DNA from 4 places in the Streptomyces sp. NBC_00878 genome. Region 3 is predicted to be linked to each of the others. Evidence: riboswitches for the same ligand, from Rfam matches in the RefSeq annotation. Region 3 holds a riboswitch; each other region holds the start of a gene.
What was found. Region 3 has a riboswitch for cyclic di-AMP ahead of OHA11_RS04565 (LysM peptidoglycan-binding domain-containing M23 family metallopeptidase). Riboswitches for the same ligand answer to the same signal wherever they lie in the genome.

Region 1: another riboswitch for cyclic di-AMP. It lies ahead of OHA11_RS17115 (C40 family peptidase); the one in region 3 lies ahead of OHA11_RS04565 (LysM peptidoglycan-binding domain-containing M23 family metallopeptidase).
Region 2: another riboswitch for cyclic di-AMP. It lies ahead of OHA11_RS17660 (transglycosylase family protein); the one in region 3 lies ahead of OHA11_RS04565 (LysM peptidoglycan-binding domain-containing M23 family metallopeptidase).
Region 4: another riboswitch for cyclic di-AMP. It lies ahead of OHA11_RS21265 (M23 family metallopeptidase); the one in region 3 lies ahead of OHA11_RS04565 (LysM peptidoglycan-binding domain-containing M23 family metallopeptidase).

What each region holds. Positions count from the first base shown of each region.
Region 1 covers NZ_JAPEOK010000001.1:4,107,638-4,112,786, forward strand. Annotated here, with positions in the region: gene OHA11_RS17100 (ATP-binding cassette domain-containing protein) at 1-598, shown strand, start outside; gene OHA11_RS17105 (hypothetical protein) at 683-2,008, shown strand; gene OHA11_RS17110 (hypothetical protein) at 2,005-2,598, shown strand; cyclic di-AMP (ydaO/yuaA leader) riboswitch at 2,892-3,063, shown strand; gene OHA11_RS17115 (C40 family peptidase) at 3,070-4,218, shown strand; gene OHA11_RS17120 (C40 family peptidase) at 4,698-5,149, shown strand, end outside.
Region 2 covers NZ_JAPEOK010000001.1:4,237,996-4,243,144, forward strand. Annotated here, with positions in the region: gene OHA11_RS17645 (DUF501 domain-containing protein) at 1-445, opposite strand, end outside; gene OHA11_RS17650 (septum formation initiator family protein) at 572-1,048, opposite strand; gene eno (phosphopyruvate hydratase) at 1,246-2,526, opposite strand; gene OHA11_RS17660 (transglycosylase family protein) at 3,045-3,752, opposite strand; cyclic di-AMP (ydaO/yuaA leader) riboswitch at 3,757-3,927, opposite strand; gene OHA11_RS17665 (transglycosylase family protein) at 4,201-5,136, opposite strand.
Region 3 covers NZ_JAPEOK010000001.1:1,135,912-1,141,060, forward strand. Annotated here, with positions in the region: gene OHA11_RS04555 (TetR/AcrR family transcriptional regulator) at 1-272, shown strand, start outside; gene OHA11_RS04560 (SGNH/GDSL hydrolase family protein) at 508-1,293, opposite strand; gene OHA11_RS04565 (LysM peptidoglycan-binding domain-containing M23 family metallopeptidase) at 1,521-2,450, opposite strand; cyclic di-AMP (ydaO/yuaA leader) riboswitch at 2,455-2,630, opposite strand; gene OHA11_RS04570 (alpha-galactosidase) at 2,913-4,994, opposite strand.
Region 4 covers NZ_JAPEOK010000001.1:5,023,134-5,028,282, reverse strand. Annotated here, with positions in the region: gene ribA (GTP cyclohydrolase II) at 1-618, opposite strand, end outside; gene OHA11_RS21280 (MarR family winged helix-turn-helix transcriptional regulator) at 734-1,249, opposite strand; gene OHA11_RS21275 (dihydrofolate reductase family protein) at 1,354-2,493, shown strand; tRNA gene OHA11_RS21270 (tRNA-Met) at 2,632-2,705, shown strand; cyclic di-AMP (ydaO/yuaA leader) riboswitch at 3,109-3,265, shown strand; gene OHA11_RS21265 (M23 family metallopeptidase) at 3,277-4,314, shown strand; gene OHA11_RS21260 (PrsW family intramembrane metalloprotease) at 4,396-5,149, opposite strand, start outside.

The DNA.
Region 1 (5,149 bases), 3.0 Mb from region 3:
CGACCTGGAACTCCTGGGCAACGCCCGTCGCAGCGGTGGCGAACTGCGCGAGCTGCGCCGTCGGCTGGGCTATCTGCCCCAGGCTTTCGGACACTACCGGCGCTTCACCGTGCGTGAGTTCGTCGAGTACATGGCCTGGCTCAAGGAAGTGCCCCGCCGCCGGGTCGCCGACGCGGTGCAGCACTCCATCGACCGGGTCGACCTCACCGACCGGGCCGATGACCGTATGGGATCGCTCTCCGGCGGCATGCTGCGCCGGGCCGGCATCGCCCAGGCGATCGTCAACGACCCCGACATCCTGCTGCTCGACGAACCCACCGTCGGCCTGGACCCCGCCCAGCGCATGGAGTTCCGCACTCTGCTGCGTGACATCGGCGCACAGTCCTGCGTCCTGGTCTCCACCCACCTTGTCGAGGACGTCGGTGCCGCCTGCGCCAGCGTCGTGCTGATGGACGAGGGCCGCACGGTCTTCGCGGGCCACCTCGACCGCCTCCGTACCGCAGGCACCGACGCCGACCCGGGCGACAGCGACATCGAGCGCGGCTACTCCGCCCTGCTGCGCCGGCACCGCGAGGGCAAGGCCGGGGCCGGGCGATAGGCGACGCAGCACAACCGCCGCCCGAAGCCCCTGTATGTCCTCCTACACCCGACTACTGGCTACACCCGACTACTGGAGACTGTGATGTTCCGAATAGTGCGCCTGGAGGCGAAGCGCTCGATCGCGCTGCCGCTGTTCCTGGTGCTGGCCGCCCTGACCCGTGTCTTTCTGTGGATGGACATCGGGGAGTGGGCCGCCAGTTGGGCGCCCCTGGTCTACTCGATGCGGGGAACCGCCTGGATCGTGCTGCCGGTGGCACTGGCCGCCGGGATCTGGCACGGCGGGCGGGAGCGGCGCAGTGAGGTCTCCGAGCTGTTCGCCGCCACGCCACGGCCGCGCTCGGTGCGGCTGCTGCCCGCCTTCCTGGTGATCGCCGGCGCGGTGGTGCTCGCCATGGCCGCGATGGTCGGGTGGGCAGGGGTACTGGTCTCCCGGCACGCGGCCTACGGTGACGGCCTTCAGCCTGCGGGCCTTGCGGTGGGACTGCTGGCCGCCATCGCCGTCACCCTGCTCGGGTTGGGTGTCGGGCGGATGGCGTCCGCGCCGGTCGTGGCGCCGCTGGGCGCGGTGGTGCTCTTCCTGATTCTGTCGGTGAGCCAGGACAGCCGGCCGGCCAACCGTCTGGTGGACACCGTGCTGCCGATGCTGCCGGTGACGGACGACTTCCACCGGGTGCTGCCCTCGCTGTCCGCGGCCCAGGGCATCTGGTTCGCCGCCGTCGCTGTCACCGGTGTGCTGCTGGCCGTCGCGGCCACCGCGCGTGCCCGGGTGCTGGCCCTGACGCCCGCCGTGGCCGGGGTGGCCCTCGGAACCCTGCTGGCGCCATCGGGCGCGGTCGTCCCCGACCAGCAGGCCACCGCCATGGTCTGCGCGCCGAGCAACGGCCGGATCTGTGTCACCAAGGTGCACACCCGCACATTGCCCGATCTCACAGCTCCCGCCCAGAAGGTGCTCGACGCCTTCGCCAAGGTGCCCGGTGGCCCGACGCGGGTGGAGGAGGACACGGTGAGCTGGATGCTCGACGACGGCAAGCCTGCCGACGCCAAGGATCTCGGTACGGTCCGTGTCCAACTCCCGTACCGGACACAGGAAGGCGGCATCAGATGGAAACCGGCCTCGGTCCTCGACACCGTGGCCTCCGGAGCCGTTTTCGACGAGGACTGCTTCTCCGACGAGGAGGACGGGACCGGCAGGGAGTGGACCCGCGCGCAGGACGCCTCCGATGCGATGGCCGCCCTGCTCCTGGCCACCCCCACCGACGAGCTGAGCCCTGTCGCCCGCGAGGCCTACGACACGCTGCGCGCGCTGCCTGCCAAGGAGCGCTACCAGCGGATAGGGGACGGCCGGAAGGCCGCACTGACCTGCGGGGACCCGCTGGCCGTCGTCATGGGTCAGGGAGCGGGCCGATGACCCCGGGCCTGCACGGCATCGTGCTGCACCTGCGCTGCCGGGCGGTTCCGGCGACCGTACTGGTCTTTCTGGCCGCGGCCGCACTCACCTGGGCCGCATACCTGCCGGACGACCCGGCCATAACCCATAGGCTCGGCCTGATCGCCGTCGTGCTGGGCATCGCCCCCACCGCCCGCACGCTCGCCGGCCCGGACGAGGAACTGGAACGCGGCACGCCCGCCCCCTGGCGGCTGATCCGCGCCGTCCACCTGTTGCTGCTCGGCGGAGTCCTGCTCGGTCTGCTCGTCGTCGTCCACCGGATCGCCGGGCAGCAGTCCCACGCCGTGGCCTACGGCACCGTCGTACAGGCCGTCCTGGCACTCACGGCCCTGACCGCCCTGGGCGCGGTGCTCGTCGGTGCCCACGCGGCCTGGGTCCTCCCCATCGGCTGGGCCATGCTCATGCTGGCGGTGGGCCCCAGGGAATCGGTCATCGGGCAGGCACTGACCTGGATGGTCCAGGACCCCGGCACCGTCACCTCCACCACGGTGGCCGTCCTCCTGACAGTCGTCGGCGCCGCCGCCTACACCCAGCGCGGGAGCCGCCTGTGAGCCCGCTGCGGCCGGCCACATATTGATCATGTGACCGGCCGGCCGCGGATGGCTTCCTCTGCCCCACGGCACCTGACCGTGACTGCTGGAAGCCGGCGCCCCCGACCAGTCGGACGCCGCCACTCCGGACAACTCATCGCAGATCATTCCGGATTGACCTCGGAGAGCGAGGCCCAAGGTCAAGGTCACGAAAATGTATCGGGCATATCGCACATCAAACTTCACAGGGGCCACACGAATTAGCTAAATTTCCTGTAGGCCGCACGACCCGCACCGGCGAACATCGCCGGGCCGAGCGGCCTCCGCCGAGTCCGGTACGCCCTTGTGGCCGCCGGAGCCGAGGACCCACCGACCTTGGGGTGAATCGGTCCAACTCCCATCCGGGAACCGGACCGTAGGGCAAACCTTCCGAAGCACCAGCCCGAACCCGACAGCTAACTCGGTAGGCGGATGACGGAAGGAGACGCCCTCGTGGCGCCACACCGCAGGTCCCGGCCCCTCAGCCCCATGGGCATACGGACTCCGGCCCTCGCCACCGCGGCTCTGACCTCGGTGGCTCTCCTCTCCCAGACGGCGAACGCGTCGCCCGCCGAGGAGCCCAAGCCGAGCCTTGAGGAAGTCGAGAAAAAGGTCGGCGACCTCTACCGCCAGGCAGAGACGGCCAGCGAGAAGTACAACGCGGCCAAGGAGAAGACCACCAAGCAGAAGAAGCGCGTCGACACCCTGCTCGACGATGTGGCGCGGCGCACGGAGAAACTGAACGACGCGCGCGAGGAACTCGGTACGTTCGCCGCCGCGCAGTACCGCACGGGAGCCGCCGCCCCCGACACCGCCTCCCTCCTCCTCGCGGACAACCCGCAGGACTACTTCGACCAGACCCACCTGATGGACCGGCTGACCAGCCGCCAGAAGCAGTCCGTCGACGACTACGTCACGCAGCAGGCCGCGACGGCGGAGAAGCGGCAGGAGGCGTCCGAGAGCCTGGAGACGCTCACCGCGACGCAGAGCACGCTGAAGACGTCCAAGGCGGACGTCCAGCGGAAGCTCGCCGAGGCGCGCGACCTGCTCTCGAAGCTGACCGCCGAGGAGAAGGCGCGGCTCGCCGCGATCGAGCGGCAGAAGCAGGAAGAGGCCCAGCGCAAGGCGGACGAGCTGGCGCGGCAGCAGGCGGCCGAAGCGGAGCGGCGGCGCCAGGAGGCGGCGACGCAGAACACCGGGACCTCCTCGGGCACCTCGGGCTCCGGCTCGTCCACCTCCACTTCCACCTCCACGGCCAAGGCCGACAAGGCGCTCGCCTTCGCCCGCGCCCAGATCGGCAAGCCGTACGTGTGGGGCGCGAGCGGCCCCGAGTCGTACGACTGCTCCGGCCTCACCCAGGCCGCCTGGAAGGCCGCCGGCGTCACGCTCCCGCGTACCACCTGGGACCAGGTCAACGCGGGCACGACGGTCTCCTTGAACAGCGCCCAGCCCGGTGACCTGGTCTTCTTCTACGACGACATCAGCCACGTCGGCATCTACATCGGCGACGGCATGATGATCCACGCGCCGAAGCCCGGGGCGTACGTCCGCGAGGAGTCGATCTACTACATGCCGATCCACAGCGTGGTACGCCCGGCATGAGGGGCTTTTCGTAGTCCTGTTTCGCACTGACCGGAATTGGGGCTGCCCGAGGCTGAGAGGGACACGCGCGTGTCCCTCTCAGCCTCGGGCAGCCCACGCGCCCCATCCCGGCGGAGCCCATAGCACCAGCCGCTCGCCCGCTCCCCCACAACTCGCGCATCGGTCAGCCCACCACGTCAAGTCGGCGGCGCCGGGCCCGGATCGCGGTCGTACCCGGTCAGCTCGTGCCCGAATCGCACCACTTCCGTACATGCCGTTACCCGGGCCACGGTCCCAGGTTTAGCGTCCTTCCCCAGGTGACCGGACTTTCCCACCGCCGCCCGGGCCAGGGGCGGCATCCGGACACCACCGCCGAGAAAGGTCCGGCGGCGGCCCGCTCCCCTGTGCGGGCCGCCGCCGGACGTGCAACCGGCCCCTGAGGGCCGCCGCCGCGGACGCACCAACGCCCGGGCGGCCGTACGGAAGGACGTGGATCGCACGTGGCAGCGCACCGCAAGCCCAGACAGCGCTCAATCGGCGGCAGTACGGCCCGCACCGCCTTCACCATCGCGCTCGCGGGCGCGGCGAGCGCGACCGGGTTCGAGGGGACGGGGACCGCCGCGCCGGAACTGACAGCCGCTCAGGTCAGGGCGAAGGTCGACAAGTTGTACCAGGAGGCGGAGGTCGCCACCGAGAAGTACAACGGGGCGAAGGAGAGGTCGACGAAGACGCGGGGCCGGCTGAACACGCTGCAGGACGAGGCCGCGCGCAGGACGGATCGGCTCAACTCGGAGCGGGACGCGCTCGGTTCGCTGGCCACCGCGCAGTACCGGGACGGCGGCGTCGACCCCGCGCTGCGGCTCATGCTCTCCTCGGATCCCGATCAGTACCTGGACGGGGCCGCGTTCGCCGAGCGGGCGGGCGGCAGGCAGGCCTCGGCGGTGTCGCGGGT
Region 2 (5,149 bases), 3.1 Mb from region 3:
GGTTCACCCCCGGACCCGCGGCCAGGGAGTGTGCGACCAGCACGTGCAGACACTTCACCCGGTCCGGCATACCGCCCGCGCTCGGGAAGCCTTCGAGGACCTCGATGGAGTCGCGCCGGGCGATGTAGTCCTCGTGCGCCGCACGGTACGCGTCCGCCAGCTTCGGATCCCTGGCGAGCCGGTCCGTCATCTCCTTCATGACGCCGTTCGCCTCCAGCGTGCCGATGGCGGAAGCCGCACGCGGACACGTCAAGTAGTACGTCGTCGGGAAAGGGGTCCCGTCCGGCAGCCGCGGAGCCGTCTCGACGACGTCCGGCTGCCCGCACGGACAGCGGTGCGCGATCGCGCGCAACCCGCGCGGCGGCCGCCCGAGCTGCTGCTTGAAGGCCTCGACGTCCTCGTCGGTCGGCTCGGTGCGCGGGGTGGGCGGCGGGGGCGTTTCCATGCCTGTGCGTAAGTCTCTCTAGTCAGTTCACTTGTGGATCAGTGGCGGATCAGTGGCGGATCAGTCGTGGATCAGTCGTGGATCGCTGGTCGATCAGTGGTTGATCAGGCGTTGATCGCGTGTGCGTCAGCCCTCGGCGGCGTCTGCCTTGTCGACGCCGTCCCAGACGTTGACGTACCAGGCCCGGTCGGCCGCCGTCTGATCCGTACGCGTCTTCTTCGCCGCGTCGGGGCCGATCACGATGTAGCCGGTCTCGCCCGGCATCACATAGTGCAGCCGCTCCCGGATGCGCTGCTCGGCGTACGCGTCGTCCTGCCAGCGCGCCTTGAGGTCGCGCAACTGCTCGACCCGCTGGCGGGCCTGCTCCCGCTGCCGCTGAAGGTCGGCGACCTCGGCGCGCTGGGAGACGTACTGCCTTATCGGATAGGCGAGGGCCACCACGAGCGAGCACAGGACCAGGGCGAGCAGTGCCGCCCGGCCGGTCAGGCGCGAGCGGCGGGCCTGGCGCTTGGTCTGCGAGCGGTAGACACGGGCGGCGGTCTGCTCACCGAGCAGCCGCAGCCTGGTCGAGGTGGAGAACCGGTCGCGGTCCTTCACGGCCATCTGTCCCGCCTCCCCGGTACAAGCCCGTCGAGTCCATCGCGCCCGCCCATCAAGTCCGACGCGTCCGTCGAGTCCGACGCGTGCGTCGGGCCCGTCATGTCCGGCGCGCCATCACGTACGTACGTCCCCGCACACGGTACGGGACCGAGTACGGGGACGTACGTACGACGCTTCCTACGAAGACGGAGCCCGAGGGCTCAGCCCTTGAAGCGCGGGAACGCGCTACGGCCCGCGTACACCGCCGCGTCGTCGAGGATCTCCTCGATGCGCAGCAGCTGGTTGTACTTGGCGACGCGGTCCGAGCGGGCCGGGGCGCCGGTCTTGATCTGGCCGCAGTTCACCGCGACGGCGAGGTCGGCGATCGTGACGTCCTCGGTCTCGCCGGAGCGGTGGGACATCATGCACTTGAAGCCGTTGCGCTGGGCCATCTCGACGGCGTCCAGGGTCTCCGTCAGGGAGCCGATCTGGTTGACCTTGACGAGCAGGGCGTTCGCCGAGCCCTCCTCGATGCCACGGGCCAGGCGCTCCGGGTTGGTGACGAAGAGGTCGTCGCCGACGATCTGGACCTTGTCGCCCAGCCGCTCCGTGATGACGTTCCAGCCGGCCCAGTCGTCCTCGAACAGCGGGTCCTCGATGGAGACGAGCGGGTAGTCCGCGACGAGCTCCTCGTAGTACTCCGTCATCTCGGCGGCGGAGCGCTCCTTGCCCTCGAAGAGGTACTTGCCGTCCTTGTAGAACTCGGAGGCGGCGACGTCGAGCGCGAGGGCGACCTGCTGGCCGGGAACGTAACCGGCCTCCTTGATCGCTTCGAGGATCAGGTCCAGCGCCTCGCGGTTGGAGCCGAGGTTCGGGGCGAAGCCGCCCTCGTCGCCGAGGCCGGTGGACAGGCTGCGGCTCTTCAGGACCTTCTTGAGGGTGTGGTAGACCTCGGCGCCCCAGCGCACGGCCTCGGAGAAGGACTCCGCGCCGATCGGGGCGATCATGAACTCCTGGATGTCGACGTTGGAGTCGGCGTGCGACCCGCCGTTCAGGATGTTCATCATCGGGACCGGCAGCAGGTGCGCGTTCGGTCCGCCCAGGTAGCGGAAGAGGGGAAGGTCGGAGGCCTCGGACGCGGCGTGGGCGACGGCGAGGGAGACGCCGAGGATGGCATTGGCGCCGAGCGAGGCCTTGTTGTCGGTGGCGTCCAGGTCGATCATCGCCTGGTCGATGAGGCGCTGCTCGGTGGCGTCGTAGCCGACGAGCTCCGGGCCGAGCTGCTCGATGACGGCGAGGACGGCCTTCTCGACGCCCTTGCCGAGGTAGCGGTTGGGGTCTCCGTCGCGGAGCTCAACAGCTTCGAAGGCACCGGTGGAGGCGCCGGACGGAACGGCGGCACGACCCGTGCTGCCGTCGTCGAGGCCGACCTCGACCTCGACCGTGGGGTTGCCTCGGGAGTCCAGGATTTCCCGGGCTACGACGACGTCGATGGACGGCACGAGCATCTCCTTCTGGGATGTGACGCAAGCTGTTCCGGGCCGAAGGCCCGGTTGGGTGCGGACCTGTGGTGGCCCCGCGGCATGAGCCTAACCGGCTGCCGGGGTTCGGCCAGCCCTCGACCGCCTCCTGGACAGAACCGAGAGTAAATTGTTTCCGAACGGAACAAACCGAGGAGGCGAGAGGCGAACGAGAGACGAGAGGGAAGAGAACGAGAAGAGAGGGCGGGAGGCGAGGGCGGGAAGAGGGAGCGGGAAGGGAGCGGGAACGAAAAAAGCCCCGCCCCGGTGCGTACGGGGGAACACGCACCGGAGCGGGGAGCCCGTGGGGGACGGGGGCGGCCCTCACGAGGCCTCCACTATGGGGGACACGGATGTGAGAGCGCTGTGGTTCAGCCGCAATCCGAATATGAACCCGGAGGTTGGGGGTTCGGAGTTCGGAGATCCAGCGACCGTAGATCCGGCCGAGGCTGAGCGGCCAAGGCCTCGGCCGGAGCGCGGCTGCCCGAAGGGCAGCGGTGTCAGCTGAGGTGCAGCTGCTGGCCCGGGAAGATGAAGTCGGCGTCGTCGACGATGTCGTCGTTCAGCTTGTACAGCTTCTGCCAGCCGCCCTTGACGTTCTTCTTCTCGGCGATCTCGCTGAGGGTGTCTCCCTTGACGACCTTGTACTCGCCGTCGCCCTTCTTGACCTTCTTGCCGGTCGGGGTCTTGACGGTCTGCTTCGCGGCCGGGCGCTCCTGGGAACGCGAGGCGCGCTCCTCGGAGGACTTGGTGCTCGGCTGCGACTGCGAGGTGCTCTGGCCGGAGTCGCCCGAGCCCGAGGGAGCCGGGGCACCGCCGGTCGAGGCGCCGGACAGGCCCACGCCACAGCTCGGCCAGGCGCCCTTGCCCTGGCCCGCGAGGACCTTCTCGGCGACGGCTATCTGCTGGGACTTGGAGGCCTGGTCGGCGGAGGAGGCGTACGCCGTGCCGCCGTACGCGGCCCAGGTGGAGGCCGAGAACTGCAGGCCGCCGTAGTAACCGTTGCCGGTGTTGATGGACCAGTCGCCGCCGGACTCGCACTGGGCGACGGCGTCCCACTCGGAGGCGGTGGCGGCGGAGGCTCCCGTGGCGCCCATCAGCGGGACGGCGACGGCGGCGGTGGTGGTGACACCGGCGAGCGCGGCGAAACGGGTAGTCCGATTGGCAATGGTCGGGCGGCGGTGCTTGCCCTTGCCGGAAAACAGCATGAAGTGATCCCCTCACCGACGCCTGCGAGGTGAGCTGTCGGGTTCGGGCCGAGTGAGTTGCCCGGCCGCGCGACACTGCTGTCACGCGGCTTAACCCCAAGCCGTACCTGGCCTCAACGACCGGGTCCGGCACTTACCTTGGGTCCCCCGCTCCTGCCTACGGCGCTTGACGCGACGACTGTTCCCGGACGGCCGTTGGCAGGATTCGGCGTTGCGACCGTCGGGGCTCACCAGTGGCGAGCGGTCACGACCGTAGACACGCGATCCGCCGAATTTCAAAGACGATCACGGTCGTTGAGATCCATCTCTCACTTTCACGAAACCGGACATTCATCGCGAACTGCCGCTGTTTTTCGCCCGATTCGACGCCTTGATCACACTTGGATCGCGGTCCGGGCCGCGACCCGGATGGCAGCCCGGGCCGTGGCCCCGACCGCCGCCCGGATCACTACTTGGCCGCTACCGGCACAGCGTCGATGTCGAGGCTCTGACCGGGAAGGATGAAGTCCGGGTCGTCGCCGACGGCTTCCTTGTTCTCGGCGTAGAGCGCCCGCCATCCGCCCTCGATACCGAGGGAGTCGGCGATCCCCCAGAGACTGTCTCCGGAGCGCACGGTGTACGAGCCTTCGGCGGCGACGCGCGACTCGCTGTCGCTGGGCGAGGCATGCCGACCGGAAGAGTCGCCCGCGTCGGAGTCGGGGGCCTCCTCGTCGGCGCTGTCGCCACGGTGGCGGCCGGAGCCGGAACCGTCCGTCGCGGCGCTTTCGCTCGCGTCGGCCGAAGTATCGCCACTGCGGGACGACTTGTCCGAGTCGTCACTTTTCGTCGTACTGGGCGACGTGGACGACTTGGGTGACACGGACCCCTTGGGCGCCTCAGATGACCCGGATGAACCAGATGAACCTGATGTGTCTGACTTCGTCCCGTTGTTGCCGTCATCCATGCCCAAGCCGCTCGACGGGGTCGGGGAGTCGTCCGTGGCACCCGTGTCGACGTCGGCCGAGCCGGAGTTCTGCGTCAGACCGGCGACGAGGCCGCAGGTCGCCCAGGCGCTCGTGCCCTGGGCCGCGAGAACCTTCTCGGCGACGGCTATCTGCTGCGAGCGGCTGGCCTGGTCGGCACTCGGCGCGTAGTCGAGGCCGCCGTGCTTCTCCCACGTCACCTGGGTCATCTGGAGGCCGCCGTAGTAGCCGTTGCCGGAGTTCGCGCTCCACGAGCCGCCGCTCTCGCACTCCGCGATCGCGTCCCAGGTCGTACCGCTGGCGGCGCTCGCGCCGGTCGCGCCGAGCAGGGGGATCGCGATGGCCGATCCGGTCACGCCCGCCGCGACGAGGAGAGCCGGAGCCTGACGGGGGCGACGGTGACGACCGTTCCCGGAGAGCATGCGGTTGCCTTTC
Region 3 (5,149 bases):
CGGCGCTGCGGGACGTCACCCGTGACCTCGACCTGCAGTGGAAGGCGGCGATCACGGAGGTCATCGCGGATGGTGTGGCGGCCGGCGAGTTCCACTGCCCGGACCCCACGAGTACGGCGCTGCGCCTCACCGCCCTGCTGGACGGGCTCGCGGTCCAGATGACGGCGTACCCGGGCGCGGTCTCACGCACCCGCACCCAGGAGTGGGTGGACGAGGCGCTGGCCCGGGAACTGGGGCTGGCGCGCGAGGCGTTGACGACTCCGAGCGCCTGAGGCCGCGTGCCGACGTACCCCCGGTTCGCGAGCGAGTGACGGACGGCGGGCCTGGTCGACGTCCACCGGCTGAAAGCCGACGGGGCTCCTCGACATCACCCACCGAGGGACAGCCGGGCCTCCTCGACGTCCACCGGGCGAAGAACCGCCCCCATGCCGACAGTTCGGGCCACCAGCCGCACCCTGCACCCTCCCAGCGGCCTTCAGGCCCTGGCAGAGCCAGTCCGCCGGGCCTTCAAGCCACCGACTCGATCCGCATCTTGATGTCGTCGGGTGACAGGCTCCCCTTCGCCACCACGCGGTCCCCGGAGGACTCCCCGCGCAGTCGTCGCCCGATCCACGGCACCAGGTATTCGCGCGCCCAGTGGATGTTGTCCCGCCGCATCTCCAGGGTGCCGCGGGGCGGCAGCGGCGGCCATGCCTGGTCGGGGTCCGCGGGGACCTCCAGGCCGAGGACCTGGCCGGCGCGCAGGGCGACCCGGGTGTGCCCCTCGGGCGACAGATGAAGCCGGTCGCCGTCCCAGGCCCGCCGGTCCTGGATGGTCTTGAGGGACCACAGGTCGAGCACGGGACAGCCGTACCGGTCGGCGATGGCCCGGAGATGGAGGTTGTACGTGGCGATCTTGCCGCGCATGTGCTTGAGCACGGGTACGCCACGGGTGTCGAAGCCGGTGGCCACCAGGACCGTGCCGACGACCGACGTGAGGTCCGCGACAGCGCGCTCATAGCGCTCCGCGACCTCGTCGGGGTCGGTGCCCAGCCGGATGATGTCGTTGCCGCCCGCGCAGAAAGAGACCAGGTCCGGCGCGAGTTCCTTGGCGCGCGTCAACTGGTCCTCGACGATCTGGTCGAGAAGTCTCCCGCGGACCGCGAGGTTGGAGTAGTCGAAGTCGCCCTCGGGTTGTCGGTCCGCGAGAAGCATCGCGAACCGGTCGGCCCAGCCGACGAACTCCCCGTCCGGACCGGGGTCGCCGACGCCCTCGGTGAAGCTGTCCCCCACCGCCACGTACGACCCGATCACTGATCTGTTGTCATTCTTCGAATCGTCTGCCACATCGACCCATGATTCACCTTCAAGTGTGAGCTACGCGACCGTAGGAAAGGGTTGACGGGCGGTGACATAAGCCACGCGTAAAGGATCGGTCAACCCGGAATAAGGCACCGAAGGCCGGCCCCCGGGGATCACAGGGTCCGGCCTTCGGAGACGAGCGGAGTGGTACGCCCCTGCGGGGCGAGCCCGGCGTCGGGTCAGATGGAGACGCCCTTGCCACGCAGGTACGCCAGCGGGTCCACGTCCGAGCCGTAGTCCGGGGTGGTGCGGATCTCGAAGTGCAGGTGCGGGCCGGTGACGTTGCCCGTCGCACCGGAGAGGCCGATCTCCTGGCCCCCGGTCACGGTCTGTCCGGCCGAGACACCGAGGGAGGACAGGTGGGCGTACTGGGCATAGTAGCCGTCGTCGAGCTTGATGACGACCTGGTTGCCGTACGCGCCGCCCCAGCCGGCGGAGACGACCGTGCCCGCACCGACGGACTTGAGCGAAGTACCGGTCGGAACCACGAAGTCGACGCCCGTGTGGTACCCGCTGGACCACATGCTGCCCGACATCTTGTACGGGGTGCCGACGGTGGCGCCCGCGACCGGGAGGCTGAAGCCGGCGGCACTGGCGGCGTCCGCGGCCTTGGCGGCCTCAGCCGTGGGGGCCTTGGCCTTCGGGGCGGCAGCCTTCTTCGCGGACGACTGGGTCGCCTTGGACGCGCCGGAGCCGGAGTTCGAGGCGGCGGCCTCGCCGATCGTCAGCTTCAGGCCCGGGTGGATGAGCGCCGGGTTACCGCCGATCGCCTTGCGGTTGTCCGCGTACAGCTTCTTCCAGCCGCCGCTGACGTTCTGCGCGTCGGCGATCCCCGAAAGGGAGTCGCCCGCACGCACGGTGTACGTCTTGGTCGCGGCCTTCTTGGCCTCGGCCTTCTTGTCGGCTGCGGCGGGCGCGGATTCCGCGGCCTTGTTCGCGATATTCGAGACACTCGCCACGGACTCGGCTGCGGACTGAGGAGTCGCGGCATGCGCTCCGGTCGCGCCGAGCAGCGGAAGGGCGAGCGCCGCGCCGCCGGTTCCGGCGACGGCTATGGAGCGGGTGAAACGCTGGGACTTGGGACGGCGGTGCTTACCCTTCGCGGGCATGACGAATTCCTCTCCGGCGCCTGCGAGGTGAGCTGTCGGGTGCGAGCTGGAGATGCCCGGCCGTGATTGCGCACGACTTAACCCCAAGCCGTTCCGGAGACCGGAACAGGCGTTCTACCTGTGGGTCCCCCGCTCCTGCCGTGTACGGGTGAGTGTGCGGATTCCGGGCGGCGGCAGGATTGGGCGTCCGTCCGGATTGGAGGCGAACGTAAGCGAGATGAAGACGCCGAAACAACCTTTGGGGTTCCCTGTGTGTCCCGTTCTCTTGATCCTTGACCGAAATGACGGTCACCCTGCGTAAATCAGGAATCTCGCCGTTTACTAAATCCCCGAAAACACGGCTGAATTACGTGAACATGGCGACAGCAGACCGTCACGAATATGACGCTGCTCACGCAACGGCCCCCAGGAACCTTTATTCCAGAGCGAGTTGGAATTAATGCCCTATTACGGGCACAACAGTCACATGCGACGCAAGCGGAAAACTGCCGCATCGAGGTCGCCACGCAGCCCCGTCCGCAACCCGTGATGCAACAGCACCGCACCCCGGTGAACTTCACCCGTTTCGAGGCATTTGTACGCAACTGTCGGGTCGAGTCCACGCAGCCGCACCGGAGCGACCGGCTCTCCGTAGTGCTGGGCCTGGAGCCAGACGAGGACGACGACGTCCGCGTCGCGCGTGTACTGCACGGCGCTCAGCCCGCCCTCGGGCGCGCGCAGCCGATGGAGGTCCCCGCCCTGCACAACGGGCCGGATCTCCTTGTAGAGCTCCACCCACGTCCGCGCCTCGGCCAGTTCCTCGTCGTCCCACCGGGTGAGGTCGCCGCCGACGCCCAGCACTCCGGCCATCGCGCTCACGAAGCGGAAGCGCAACGAGCTGGCGCGCCCGTTGAGCTGGACGTTCGGACTGTCGGTGACCCAGGCGGCCATGGCCCGCGCGGGGTGCACCTGACTGAAGCCGTGCTGGATGGCGAGCCGGTCGAGCGGGTCGGTGTTGTCCGAGGTCCACACCTGGTCCGTACGCGCCATGATCCCGAGGTCGATCCGGCCACCACCACCCGAGCACGACTCGAACGCGACGCCCGGGTGGGCCGCCCGCAGCCGGTCCAACAGGGCGTACAGCGCGTGCACGTGGTCCACCCAGAGCCGCTGCGGGTAGGCCTCTCCGGGCCACCCCGCATCGGTGAAGCAGCGGTTGAAGTCCCACTTCACGTAGTCGATCGGGGCGCTGGAGAGCAGCGCGTCGAGCTGCTCCCACAGGTACTCCTGAACGTCCTTCCGGGCGAGGTTCAGTACGAGCTGATTGCGTAGCTCCGTCCGCTTTCGTCCCGGTTGGAACTGCACCCAGTCGGGATGGGCGCGGTACAGCTCGCTGTCCGGATTGACCATCTCGGGCTCGACCCAGATCCCGAACTGCATCCCGAGCCCGTGCACCTCGTCGGCGAGCGGCTTGAGGCCGGCCGGGAAGCGGTCGGGGTTGGGCGTCCAGTCGCCGAGCCCGGCCCGGTCGCTGGTGCGCGCCCCGAACCAGCCGTCGTCGACCACGAAGAGTTCGACCCCCATCGCGGCGGCCCGTCGCGCGAGCGCCCCCTGCTGCTCCTCGGAGATGTCGAACTCCGTGGCCTCCCAGGAGTTGTAGAGCACCGGCCGGTGCCGGTCCGCGTCCGGGATCACATGCGCGCGCTGGTAGGCGTGCCAGGCACGGCTGGCCCCGCCGAATCCGCCGTCGCTCCACAGTCCGGCGAAGACGGGGGTGACGAAGCTCTCCCCCGGTTCCAGTCGCAGCAGCCCCGATTCGTCGTACCCGGCCCCGCCGGTGATCTGCACGCGCGCGTCCGGGAGTTGGGCCACGGCGATCCGCCAGGTGCCCGACCAGGCGAGGGCGCATCCGTAGACCTCGCCCCGCTCCTCGGTGGCCGCTCCGTCGACATCCAGGGCGACCCAGGGCAGGTGCTGGTGCGAGGTGTGCCCGCGCCGGCTGCCGATGACCTTCTCACCGTAGGTGAGTTCGGAGCGTACGAGCCGGGACTCGGCCGCCCACCGGCCGTGCAGCTGGGACAGCCGCCAGCCGTCGCGGTGCGGCAGCGTCCAGGCCGCCGAGTCGGCGCGCAGCACCTCCAGGACGGGCCCTTCGTTGGCGAGGGTCACCCAGCGCTCGACGACGTCGGTTCCGGCCCGCATGCGGTAGTGCAGCGTGATCCCGAGCCCGGAGTCGGAGAACCGCAGCCGCAGCTCGTCACCCTCGGCCTCGGACGCCTCGAAGCGCCATTCGGTGCCGCGCCGCTCCTGGGTACGCACGGACAGCGCGGGCCGTACGAACCGGGGGCCGCCCTCCACCGGGTACTCCTCGTGTCCGTCGAGGGTGGCCTCGAAGGCCCAGTACTCGGGTCCGGGGCCGGCCGCGAGTGCCTCGGCGTCGGCGAGCGCGATGCGCGGACCCCAGTGCAGGTGCAGCAGCGCGTCGTCCTCGCCGAGGCGCAGGGCATAGCTGCTCGCCGGGCCCGAAAGAAGCCACGTACGACCGTCTTCGCCGATCTCCAACATCAAACCCTCACAGATCCGAACAGGCACGCTCAAGCATCAACATCATTATGGTTCGAGCACCTCCCCGGCAACGCCTGTGGACAACTCATTGGCCTACGAATCGATGTCGTATCGTCGAGAGCGCGCACTTCGCCGACGAGCCGCGTCGGCAGCCG
Region 4 (5,149 bases), 3.9 Mb from region 3:
GTCCGGGAGCCGCAGTGTGTGCTGGGTCTGCAAGACCTTCGCCCGGAGGTAGCGGACGTTGTGGGCCGTCGTGAAGACGCCCGTCGGGACGCGGCGGCCGACCGTGATGCCGAGGTCCCGGAGCTGGTTCGCCTTGTCCGGGTTGTTCGAGAGCAGGTCCAGTTCCGTGATGCCGAGGGCTGTCAGCATCTGGGCCGCCGCCGTGTAGTCGCGGGCGTCCTCCGGGAGGCCCAGGGCCGTGTTCGCGGCGTACGTGTCGAGGCCCTGGTCCTGGAGGGCGTACGCGTCGAGCTTGTTGTAGAGGCCTATGCCCCGGCCCTCCTGGCGGAGGTAGAGGAGTACGCCGCCCCGGGTGGCGATCTGCTCGACGGCCTCGCGGAGCTGGGGGCCGCAGTCGCAGCGGGACGAGCCGAAGGCGTCGCCCGTCAGGCACTCGGAGTGGAGGCGGACGAGAGGGGGCGCCGAGGCCGAAGGGGTGCCGAGGACCATCGCCACGTGTTCCAGGCCGTCGGTCAGGCCGTGGAAGGTGACCAGTTCGGCGTCGACGCTGTAGCCGTCGTGGAAACGCAGCGGCACCCGGACGCGCGAGCGCTGGGTGGCGGCGGGGTAGTCGGGCATGCGGTTCTCCCGGTCCGATCTCTCAACTGCTTCAGATTTGAAGCAGCTCCTCGGAGCGAGACCTTACCCCATGCTTTAAAGTTGAAGCAATGCTTGGGAGCGGTTGTGCTGAGGTTTATGTGCAGGGTGTGGACGAGCGGCGGCGCCACGGGACGTCGTCCGGCGCCGCCTGCGGGTCATCTCCCTCCAGGCCCCGCGCGATCCCCGTGCAGATCTCCTCCAGCTGGCTCACCTGCTCGGGGGTGAGCTTGTCGAAGATCGCCGCGCGGACCGTTTCGGCATGGCCGGGCGCCGTGCGCTCCAGGACGGCCATCCCCTCGTCCGTGAGGACCGCGATGCTGCCCCGTTTGTCCGTGCGGCATCCTTCACGGCGTACCGCCCCGTCCTTCTCCAGCCGGGTCACCGCGTACGTCAGCCGGCTGCGGGTGATCTTCGTCCGTTCGGCGAGGTCGGTCATACGCAGGCTGCGGTCCGGGGCCTCGGAGAGGTTGGCCAGGATGGAGTAGTACAGGTGTGGCATGCCGGCCTCCTGCTGGAGCTGCCGGTCGATCGCGTCCTCCAGAAGATGGGAGGCGGCGATGTAGGCGCGCCAGGCGCGCTGCTCCTCGGGGGTGAGCCAGCGGGTCGTCATACCCCCAGTGTAGTTTTGTTTCAAACTTGAACCAAGACCGGCCCCTGAACCCTCCCCCTGACCCCGGACAAGCCCAGGCTCCGCCCCTGAAAGAGAGCGCGTCAATGCCTCACCCCTACGTCCTGTTGTCCGCCGCCGTCTCCCTCGACGGCTGCCTGGACGACACCGGCCCCGATCGGCTGCTGCTCTCCGGACCGGCCGACTTCGACCGGGTCGACGAGGTACGGGCCGAGTCCGACGCGATCCTCGTCGGCGCGGGCACCCTGCGCGCCGACAACCCCCGGCTCCTCGTCAACTCCGCCGAGCGGCGCGCGGCCCGGGTCGCCGCCGGCCGGCCGGAGTACCCGCTGAAGGTCACCGTCAGCGGCAGCGGCGACCTCGACCCCGACGCCAACTTCTGGTCCACGGGCGGCGAGAAGATCGTCTATACGTCCGACAAGGGGGCGGTGACGGCCGCCGAAGCGCTGCGCGGGCTGGGCGTCGACATCGTCCCCGTGGGCCCGGACGTCGACTGGCGGGCCGTACTCACCCACCTCCACGACGTACGCGGCGTACGGCGGCTCATGGTCGAGGGCGGCGGTCGCGTCCACACCCAGCTCCTCCGGCAGGGCCTCGCCGACGAACTTCAACTCGCGGTCGCCCCCCTCGTCGTGGGCGAGCCGGACGCGCCACGGCTGTTCGGGCCCGGCGACTATCCGGGCGGCCCCCGCAACCGGATGCGGCTGACCGAGACACGGCCCGTGGGCGACGTCGTCCTCATGCGGTACGTCCCCACCGCGCCCGGCACCGGGAACGTACCCTCCGCCGCCGACCACCGGTGGCTGGCCCTCGCCTGCGAACTGGCCGCCCAGTGCCCGCCCTCGCGGACCGCGTTCAGCGTCGGCGCGGTCGTCGTCGCGGCCGACGGTACGGAGCTGGCCCGCGGGTACTCCCGCGAGTCCGACCCCGTGTCGCACGCCGAGGAGGCCGCGCTCGCCAAGGTCGAGCCGGGTGATCCGCGTCTCACGACCGCCACGGTCTACAGCAGCCTGGAGCCGTGCGCCCGCCGGTCGTCACGGCCCGCGCCCTGCGCCCGGCTGATCCTCGACGCGGGCGTACGCAGGGTCGTGACCGCGTGGCGGGAGCCGGACACCTTCGTGACCGGCGCGGACGGGAGCGGGCTGCTGGCCGCGGCCGGTGCCGATGTCCTGGTGCTCCCCGAGTACGAGGCCGACGCGAAGTCGCCCAACCGGCATCTCGGTTGACGCGTACGACCGGCGCGCCGCCATCTCGGTTGGCCGGTGCGGTGATCGGCACGTTTCATGTCAAACCTCCGATGAAGCGCGGTCGACATCAATGCGTGTGCTTCGGGTCCCGCGGATGGCGTACAGTGGTCTTAACGACGCGGGGTGGAGCAGCTCGGTAGCTCGCTGGGCTCATAACCCAGAGGTCGCAGGTTCAAATCCTGTCCCCGCTACTGAAGGCCCAGGGCCGGAATCCGATTCAGGATTCCGGCCCTGGACGTTTCCCCAGGTGTTTTCACTCGCCCAACTCCCGTCGGCCGCCCGCTACTCCTGCTCTCGGAAGCCTGGACAGGTCGGGAGTCGTGGCGACCGCGGCCATCGTGAGATGCGTCGCTCTTTTCAGGCTCTGTCACTGGTGGTAGTCGAACGGCGTCCCTCCGCATAACAACTGACGCACCATCAACAAAGCCCCCATGCCTGAATGACGATCAACTCGCCCGTTTTGGCCCGCTCATCACCCGTAAGTCCAGGCCGGAGGTCGTAACGATCATCAGGAACAGCTTGGAATCCGGTACCGGGGTCCATTAACGTTCGATAACGCAGCGCGGTCGTCCCTGCCGTCACTAGAGTCGGCGCCGTGCGCACGCGCCGAATTCCGCAAGGGAACCGGGGAACCACCACTTGGGGTGAATCGCGTGTCTTTCGCGGTGGAACACACCGCGGTTGACGCGCGTAGGAGACCTTCCTGCTCCGAACCCGTCAGCTAACCCGGTAGGCGAGAAGGAAGGAAAGGAGTGCGCCTACGTGGCGTCCAACCGGCCTGCCCCCACCACCTCGTTCGCGCCGAGTGAGTCGTCGGGTGAGAAGAAGCCCGACACCTTCGGCTACGGCGTCCGCCAGGACGAGGAGACGTGGGAGGTCTGGAATCCCAGCGCGGAGACCGTCCTTCCCGTCCGCGGCCGGCACCGCGTCTCCAAGCAGCGCGGCGGAGGACTCGCCCGTAGCTCGACCGTTCTCGGCGTCGGTGTCATAGCCGCCGTCGGCGCGGGTGGCATGGCCTCCGCGCAGACCGGCAAGCCGCCGGTGTCGATCTCGATGCCCGACCTGCCCAATGTGGGCTCGCCGTTCACGGACGACGACACCCCCGAGGGCTCCAGCACGCCGATCACCTCCGTCGGCCTCACCACCGCCGACGCTGAGCAGGGCAACTCGGACGCGGGCGAGGCGCTGCGCGCCCGCATCATGCTCCAGGCCGAGCGGCAGCAGGACCAGGTGGACCGCGAGGCCCAGCGGGCCGCCGAGGCCGCCGCCGCGAAGAAGGCCGCCGACCAGGCCGCCAAGGAGCGGGACGCCGCCGAGGCCAAGGTCGCCGCCGCCAAGAAGAAGGCGGACGAGGAGGCCAAGGAGAAGGCCGAGGCCGCGCGCCTCGCCGAGCTCGCCAAGCAGTACACGCTGCCGACCTCCTCGTACACGATCACCTCGACCTTCGGGCAGTCCGGTGCGCTGTGGTCCTCCGGGTACCACACGGGTCTGGACTTCGCCGCTCCCACCGGTACGCCGATCAAGGCGGTCCACAGCGGCACGATCACCGAGGCCGGGTGGAACGGGTCGTACGGCTACCGCACGGTCCTCACCCTCGACGACGGTACGGAGCTGTGGTTCGCCCACCAGTCGTCGATCAACGTCAGCGTGGGGCAGAAGGTCAACACGGGCGACGTCATCGGCCGCGTGGGCGCGACCGGCAACGTCACCGGGGCGCACCTCCACCTTGAGGTCCACACCCCTGGTGGCGGCGACATCGACCCGATGGCTTGGCTGCGGGGCAAGGGGCTCACTCCGTAACACCGACGACCGGGTCGTCTTGGGCGCTTTGGGTGCCCGGGACGTGGTGTCTGGGGTGCCGGGTGCCTTGATTGCCTCGGGTCACGAGCGGTACGGGTTGTATGCGGGGTACGGCGTCTGTGCCGGGTGCGGGTTCGTGTACGGGGATCCGTAGCCCGGCCATTGGGGTGCCCTTGGTGCCGGAGCCGTCGCGTGGGCCGCGTACAGCAGGGCGGGGCGGGCCGGTTCGCGGCGCGTCCACAGTTCGTGGAGCAACTCCCGTTCGCGTAAGACGAAGTCGGCGTCCGCGCGGCCCTGATGTCCCCGGTGGCGCAGGAACGCCAGCGATGTCGCGTACGCCTCGTACTCCGCGACCGTCCGGCCCGCCGCGCGCCCGCCGTGGTGGGTGGCGTACTCGCGGGCCAGCCGCCGTGCCTTCATCGAGCCGAGGGCGAACGGTTCGGGGGCGGTGAGCCAGCCCGCCATGGCGTACGCGGGCAGTTCGGAGCGGATCGTGCCGAGTTCGCGCTGGCGGGTCCAGATCACCAGCCAGGTGAGCAGTCCGAACGTCGGGACCATGAACGCCGCGTAGACCGCGAAGAAGCCGTACTCGCCGAAGGCCGACGAGCCGTTCCACATCGCGTGCATGCCCATCGCGAGCAGCAGTCCGACGATCGGGAGCAGTACGCGGCGTACCTTGTGGCGGTCCGCGGAGAGCGCCGCGATGCCGAAGCCGATGCCCGTCAGTACGCTGAACAGCGGATGCGCGAAGGGCGACATGATCACGCGGACGAAGAAGGTCGCCGCCGTGACGGAGAAGAGGCCGGTCTCGCCGGAGAGCTGGTCCGTCCCGAAC